DNA from 3 places in the Kerstersia similis genome. Region 2 is predicted to be linked to each of the others. Evidence: predicted binding sites of a transcription regulator. Region 2 holds the regulator's gene; each other region holds the start of a gene.
The links. Region 2 encodes HrcA, which represses chaperone genes, less so after heat shock. Its sites were predicted from a motif close to TTAGCACTCNNNNNNNNNGAGTGCTAA; they were not measured.

Region 1: ACNA1V_RS08250 (co-chaperone GroES) is a predicted target of HrcA. The motif match lies at 926-952, and genes of this name have one in related genera.
Region 3: rpoH (RNA polymerase sigma factor RpoH) is a predicted target of HrcA. The motif match lies at 995-1,021, and genes of this name have one in related genera.

What each region holds. Positions count from the first base shown of each region.
Region 1 is NZ_CBCSIQ010000010.1:48,002-50,270, reverse strand. Features, by position in the region: gene ACNA1V_RS08260 (DUF4880 domain-containing protein) at 1-156, opposite strand, end outside; gene ACNA1V_RS08255 (sigma-70 family RNA polymerase sigma factor) at 184-693, opposite strand; gene ACNA1V_RS08250 (co-chaperone GroES) at 1,033-1,320, shown strand; gene groL (chaperonin GroEL) at 1,374-2,269, shown strand, end outside.
Region 2 is NZ_CBCSIQ010000012.1:70,296-72,564, forward strand. Features, by position in the region: gene hemH (ferrochelatase) at 1-430, opposite strand, end outside; gene hrcA (heat-inducible transcriptional repressor HrcA) at 439-1,446, opposite strand; gene ACNA1V_RS09315 (NAD kinase) at 1,748-2,269, shown strand, end outside.
Region 3 is NZ_CBCSIQ010000006.1:22,739-25,007, reverse strand. Features, by position in the region: gene ACNA1V_RS05515 (transposase) at 186-881, opposite strand; gene rpoH (RNA polymerase sigma factor RpoH) at 1,116-2,015, shown strand; gene ACNA1V_RS05505 (NUDIX hydrolase) at 2,160-2,269, opposite strand, start outside.

The DNA.
Region 1 (2,269 bases), on a different contig from region 2:
CGGGCTGGCGGCGCGCCAGCGTTGCCATGCCAGCCGCTGGCGGGCAGGAAAATCGCCGGACTGCATGCGCAACAGCCAGTTCAATGCCTCGCGCGCCGCGCCCGGCGTGACCTGCCCGACGGTTTCGCTTTCGTTCAGTCCCTGTTTTTCCGCCATGCCCGCTCCCTTGCCTCGTACCGAATGTCAGTCAAGCAGGTCCGCAAAATAGCAGCGCTGCGCGGCAACCAGAATGCGGCGCTTGACCGTCGCAATCGAAATATCCAGGGCTTGCGCAATTTCGGCGTGCGTCATGCCATCGACCTGGGCCATCAGGAAAGCCTGGCGCGCCTGGCGCGGCACGCCTGCCAGCAGCCGATCCACCTCCTGCAAGGCTTCGAGCGCAATGGCCCGGGTTTCGGCTGAGGGCGCCATGGCTTCCGGCAGGCTGGCCAAGGCTTCCAGATACGCCCGCTCCAGCGCCTGACGGCGAAAATGATTGGCCAGCAGGTTCTGCGCGATGGTCGTAAGGTAGGCGCGCGGCTCCTTGATCCTGTCCAGTTCGCGCGAGGTCAGCACCTGTACGAAGGTGTTCTGCACCAGGTCCGCCGCCTCTTCGTTATTGCCCAGCTTATTGCGCAGGCGCACCAGCAACCAGCGGTGATGCGCCACATACATGGTTTCGGCGATAGCCGCCGCGTCCGCCGGTTGACTCATGAAGCACGCTCCAAGCGCATAAACTGAAAATCAGGATTGAGAATTATACTCATCCATATTTTCCAATGCAGCCGGAATCCACTCGTTCCTAGGGTTGACACTGCATTCTGTTGCATCAACGCAATCATGGGCGAGAACCGCGAAACGTCATCGCCCCCTCCGCATGCCGTCCGCAGGTGCCTGACGGGCCTCGGATCATTCCCCCTTGAAAAATGCGAAGCCGTCCTTATAATTAGCACTCAAGGCCGTCGAGTGCTAACAGCTTTCCGGCCCGTGCATGACCACATTGGTTTTGTTGTTACCTCATTCAAACCTTAGCTAGATATACAGGAGTTCTTCATGGCCCTGCGTCCCCTGCATGATCGCGTGATCATCAAGCGTCTGGACAACGAACGCAAGACTGCCTCCGGCATCGTGATCCCCGAGAGCGCCGCCGAGAAGCCCGACCAAGGCGAAGTCCTGGCCGTCGGCCCCGGCAAGAAAACCGAAGACGGCAAGGTGCTGCCCGTTGACCTGAAGGTCGGCGACAAGGTTCTGTTCGGCAAGTATGCCGGCCAGGCCGTCAAGGTCGATGGCGAAGAGCTGCTGGTCATCCGCGAGGACGAAGTCCTCGCCGTGATCCAGTAAGCCGGCCCCGCGCCTGATCCATCCCATACCGATCTCTAGTAAGGAATATCACAATGGCTGCCAAGCAAGTTCTGTTCGGTGACGACGCCCGTGTGCGCATCGTCCGCGGCGTCAACATCCTCGCCAACGCTGTCAAGACCACTCTGGGCCCGAAAGGCCGCAACGTCGTGCTGGAGCGCTCCTTCGGCGCCCCGCTGGTGACCAAGGACGGCGTTTCCGTCGCCAAGGAAATCGAACTGAAGGACAAGTTCGAAAACATCGGCGCACAGCTCGTCAAAGACGTCGCTTCGCGTACCAACGACAACGCCGGTGACGGCACCACCACCGCCACCGTGCTGGCCCAGGCCGTCGTTCAAGAAGGCCTGAAGTACGTTGCCGCCGGCTTCAACCCGATCGACCTGAAGCGCGGTATCGACAAGGCTGTCGCCGCCATCGTCGAGCAACTGAAGAGCCAGAGCAAGGCCATCACCACCAGCAAGGAAATCGCACAGGTTGGCTCCATCTCGGCCAACAGCGATTCCTCCGTTGGCCAGATCATCGCTGACGCGATGGACAAGGTTGGCAAGGAAGGCGTCATCACCGTCGAAGACGGCAAGTCGCTGGAAAACGAGCTGGACGTCGTCGAAGGCATGCAATTCGACCGCGGCTACCTGTCGCCCTACTTCATCAACAACCAGGAAAAGCAAGTTGCCGCCCTGGATGATCCTTTCGTTCTGATCTACGACAAGAAGATCAGCAACATCCGTGACCTGCTGCCGGTGCTGGAGCAAGTTGCCAAGTCCAGCCGTCCGCTGCTGATCATCGCCGAAGACGTCGAGGGCGAAGCCCTGGCGACCCTGGTGGTCAACAACATCCGTGGCATCCTGAAGACCACCGCCGTCAAGGCGCCTGGCTTCGGCGACCGCCGCAAGGCCATGCTGGAAGACATCGCCATCCTGACGGGCGGCAC
Region 2 (2,269 bases):
CCGCCTCCTTGAGCGCCTGCAAAGCCTGCGGCACCGAAGGCTGCCCGTAGCGCATGCCGACGGCCACCGTCGCGTCCAGCCCCTTGGCCGCCAGCCCCGCCTGCACTGCCTGGGCCTGACGTTGGGTATAGACCAGCAAAGGCGAGCCGCCCTCCATCCAGATACTGGCATACCGCGGCGCCAGGCGGGCCGGACGACGCGTGAGGATAGCCCCGTACAGCACGGGCTTCCAAAGCCAGGATGGCAGTTCAATCACACGCTGATCAGACAGAAACTCCGCCAGATAACGCCGGATGGCTGCCGGGGTCGGCGCGTCCGGCGTCCCCAGATTGAGCAGCAGTACACCCTGCCGGCCATAGGCCTGGGCTTCGCCGGAAACCGGCGGAACATCAAAAGGATCGGCACGCCGGGGCTCGGGCAGGTATTTCACAGCATTCCTCAAGAATTGGACTGGCTGAGCGCATTGGATAGCAGCCTGGCGGTGATATCCACGATGGGAATGACCTTGTCGTAGGCCATGCGAGACGGCCCGACCACGCCCAGCGTGCCCACGACCTTGCCATCGACACCATAGGGCGCCGTGACGACACTGATATCCTCGAACGGCATCAATTGCGATTCGCCGCCGATATAGATCTGCACCCCTTGCGCCCGGCTCGACACATCCAACAGCTGCAGCAGTTCCGTCCGTTTTTCAAACAGCGAAAACATGCGGCGCAGGCGATCCATGTCTGAAGTGATGTCATCGACCTCCAGCAACTTGCGCTCCCCGGAGATCAGCACGGCATCCCCTTCGTTCTCGACATCGGCGCTGGTTTCCACCGCTGCCATCATCAGCCGGGAGATATCCTCACGCAGCTGATCCAGCTCGGTTGCCAGCGTACGCTTGACGACATCAAACGACTTGCCGGCGAAATGCATGTTGAAGTAGTTGGCCGCTTCCAGCAGTTCCGGCTCGGCGTAATCACGTGGCGTGAACAGGATACGGTTCTGCACATCACCGTCCGGCGTGATGATGATCAACAGCACCTTGCGCTCGGACAGCCGGATGAATTCGATCTGACGGAACACCTGGGAACGTTTCGGCGTCAGCACGACGCCCGCGAACTGGGTCAGGTTGGACAACATGCTGGCCGCTGCCGAAGCAGTACGCACCGGATCGGCGATCGGCAGGCGGGTTTCGAAACTGACCCCACCGGGCTCAAACGGCCGGGCTGCCAGCAGCGTATCGACAAACACGCGGTAGCCCCGCGGCGTCGGCACCCGGCCGGCAGACGTGTGCGGGCTGTGTATCAACCCGATTTCCTCAAGGTCGGCCATGATATTGCGTATGGAGGCCGGTGACAGGTCGAACACTTTCGACAGCGTGCGCGAACCGACAGGCTGTCCATCAGCGATGTACCGTTCTATCAGGGCCTTGAGCAGAGAGCGTGCGCGATCATCCATCATGAGTTCATTTTAGGATGCTTTTACATCCCTATGAACAGATGGCGGTCGATATAATCGCGCCAGTAACGTCAGCCCAGTCCTGGTCAGACGTCGCGGTCTAGGCGCAGGCACCACCCGCGCCAGATTTGGCCGCGCCTCCACGTGGCGGCATGGCGGCCTTGCCGCCTGCAGCCAGGCCGGGCCAGGCCTGTTTAATATGGTGCCGTGACATTCCTGATCCTGGGGCAATACCGCCTGTGTACGCCCGTACCCCCAAGAGACAGGAAATGTCCATCACCTTAGACCCTGCCAGGATTTCATGCATTTTTCCACCGTTGCGCTGATTGGCCGCTATCAGGATACCCACCTGGATGCCCTGCTGGGCAGCCTGGGGGATCTCTTGTCCGAAGCTGGCCGCCACGTGTTGGTCGAAGCAGAAACGGCCCGCTACTCCGGCCTGACACGCTTTCCCCTGGCCACCTATGAAGAAATCGGCCGCCAGGCGGAACTGGCGATTGTCGTCGGCGGCGACGGCACCATGCTGGGCGCCGCACGGCAACTGGCGCCGTACCGGGTTCCGGTTGCCGGCATCAACCATGGCCGGCTGGGCTTCATCACCGACATCCCGCTGCCACAGGCGCATGATGCGCTGCGCGACCTGCTGGCCGGCCGCTATAACGCGGAAGACCGCATGATGCTGACGGGCCGCGTGCTGCGCGACGGTGAAATCCTGTGCCAGGCCTGTGCGCTTAACGACGTCGTCCTGAGCCGCGCCGGCCGTGGCGGCATGATTGAAATGCGCCTGGAAGTCGATGGCGTGTACATGAATACACAGCGCGCC
Region 3 (2,269 bases), on a different contig from region 2:
CCAGGCCACCACGTCACCACGCCAGTGGGCTCATGTGCGGTGCATCCAGGGAGGGTAGGTGCCGCTGGAGGGTGGAGATTGGCCGGCGAGTGCCATGCCTGGCGGGGCGCAGCGAGATAGCGGGCAGCGGCAAGCCTGCCGCCTCCAGCGGACAAGCGTGCCAGGTATGGCGCTTGCGTGTGGTGTCAGGCGGCGGGCGTCTTGCGCGGCCGGCCGCGCTTGCCGGGTTGCACCCGGCGGCTGGCCGTGCCCGCCAGCCGTTCCAGGAAGCTGGCATCGCCCAGCGCCCATTGGCCTTGCAATGCGGCGGCAATGCGCTGTTCCTGTTCGCGGCTCAGGCCATCATGCAGTAACTGGCGATAGGCCGCCTGGCGATCAAACGGCGTATTGCCGCAGCGCCAGTAATCGGGATGATTGTGCAGCCAGGCAGGCACCGGAATCAGGTAACCGGTATGGGCGCGTGCCGAAGACCAGGGCCAGGCTTCCGCGTCCGGAGCGAGGCGGGCGGCAACCGGCCGGCTTTCCAGCCAGGCGAGGACGGGCAACACCCATTGGCCGGGCTGAACCAGCGCGCAGCGATAGCGTCCATTGAACACGGCGCCTGCCAGCTGGCGGCTGGCCAGCTTGCGGCCCAGCGCCTGCATCATGCGAGCCAGGCTGTCTGCCTTGGCCGGGGTGCTCAGGCAAATCAGCCTATCCGGCAGCAGGCACCAGCCATGCAGCGTCACACCATGCTGCTGCGAGGTTTCCGCCAGCCACTGCTGCATGGCATCGAACATGTCGGCATCCAGGTGCCCACCGTTTTCCTGTAGCGGATTGGCCAGCTCGGCCTGGGCCAGCTGGGGGGTATCGGGTGCATACAGGCGGGGAAGTCGGGCCATGGAGGCGAACGCGAAAACTCTTGTAGGGTTGGCGGGACTGTAATGGAAATTACAGGGCGCGCACGTATGATAAACCAAGGCGGCAGGAACTTTTTCATCCGCTTGGTTTCTAACTGGCACTCACTAATGGAGAGTGCTAACATCAATACGCATATTCTGAATCATGCTGTCGCAATCTGTGGCAAGACCATGCCGCCGGCGTCGGTAGCCAGCAGCACAGTAGGAGCGACCCAAATGAACACGAGTCTGACCCAATTTTCTGCATCCGCTGCGGCCTCGACTTCGCAGGCCCTGGCCCTGGCTGTCGCCAATCCTGGCGCCCTGGGGACGCTGGATGCCTACATCGGCGCGGTCAACCGTCTGCCGGTGCTGTCACCTGAACAAGAAACCGATCTGGCACGCCGCCTGCGTGACCAGGGCGATCTGGATGCCGCACGTGATCTGGTGCTGTCGCACCTGCGTCTGGTCGTGTCCGTGTCGCGTCAATATATGGGCTATGGCCTGCCCCAGGCAGATTTGATTCAGGAAGGCAATGTCGGCCTGATGAAAGCCGTCAAGCGTTTTGACCCGGAGCGTGGTGTGCGCCTGGTGTCGTTTGCCGTGCACTGGATCAAGGCGGAAATCCACGAATTCATTATCCGCAACTGGCGGCTGGTGAAGGTCGCCACGACCAAGGCACAGCGCAAGCTGTTCTTCAACCTGCGCAGCATGCGCCCGGATGGCCAGACCCTGTCGCCCGAGCAGGTGTCGGAAATTGCCAGCACGCTGAATGTGCGCGAGCAGGACGTCAGCGAAATGGAAGTGCGTCTGGCAGGCCGTGATGTGGCGCTGGAAGCCCAGGACGATGACGAAGACACGTTCGCGCCGATTGCCTACCTGTCGGATGACGGCGAAGCCGAGCCTGGTCAGGTGCTGGAGCGTCGTGCCCATGAAATGCTGCAGGGCGAAGGCCTGCGTCAAGCCTTGGACGGGTTGGATGAGCGCTCGCGCCGAATTGTGGAAGCACGCTGGTTGCAGGACGATGGCGGCGCCACGCTGCATGAGCTGGCGCAGGAGTTCGGCGTCTCGGCCGAACGTATCCGGCAAATTGAAGTGGCGGCAATGAAGAAGCTGCGCAAGGCGCTGTCTGCATAAGTGGGCAGTGCGCCGCTGCTCATGAAGCAGCGAGACCAGAATACGCAAAAACGCCGGCAAATGCCGGCGTTTTTTCTGGCGTTTCTTATTGGGGCCGCGCGGTCGTGCCAGCCGTTGCCGGCGTTGGCGTGCTGCGGGCGGGTATCAGGCTTCCCGGGCCAATTGAAGCATATCGTCCACCAGCACAATGGCGGCTTCCTGCGTGAACATGCCGTCTTCCAGCATGTCCATGATTTCCAGTGGCGGCAGGGCGC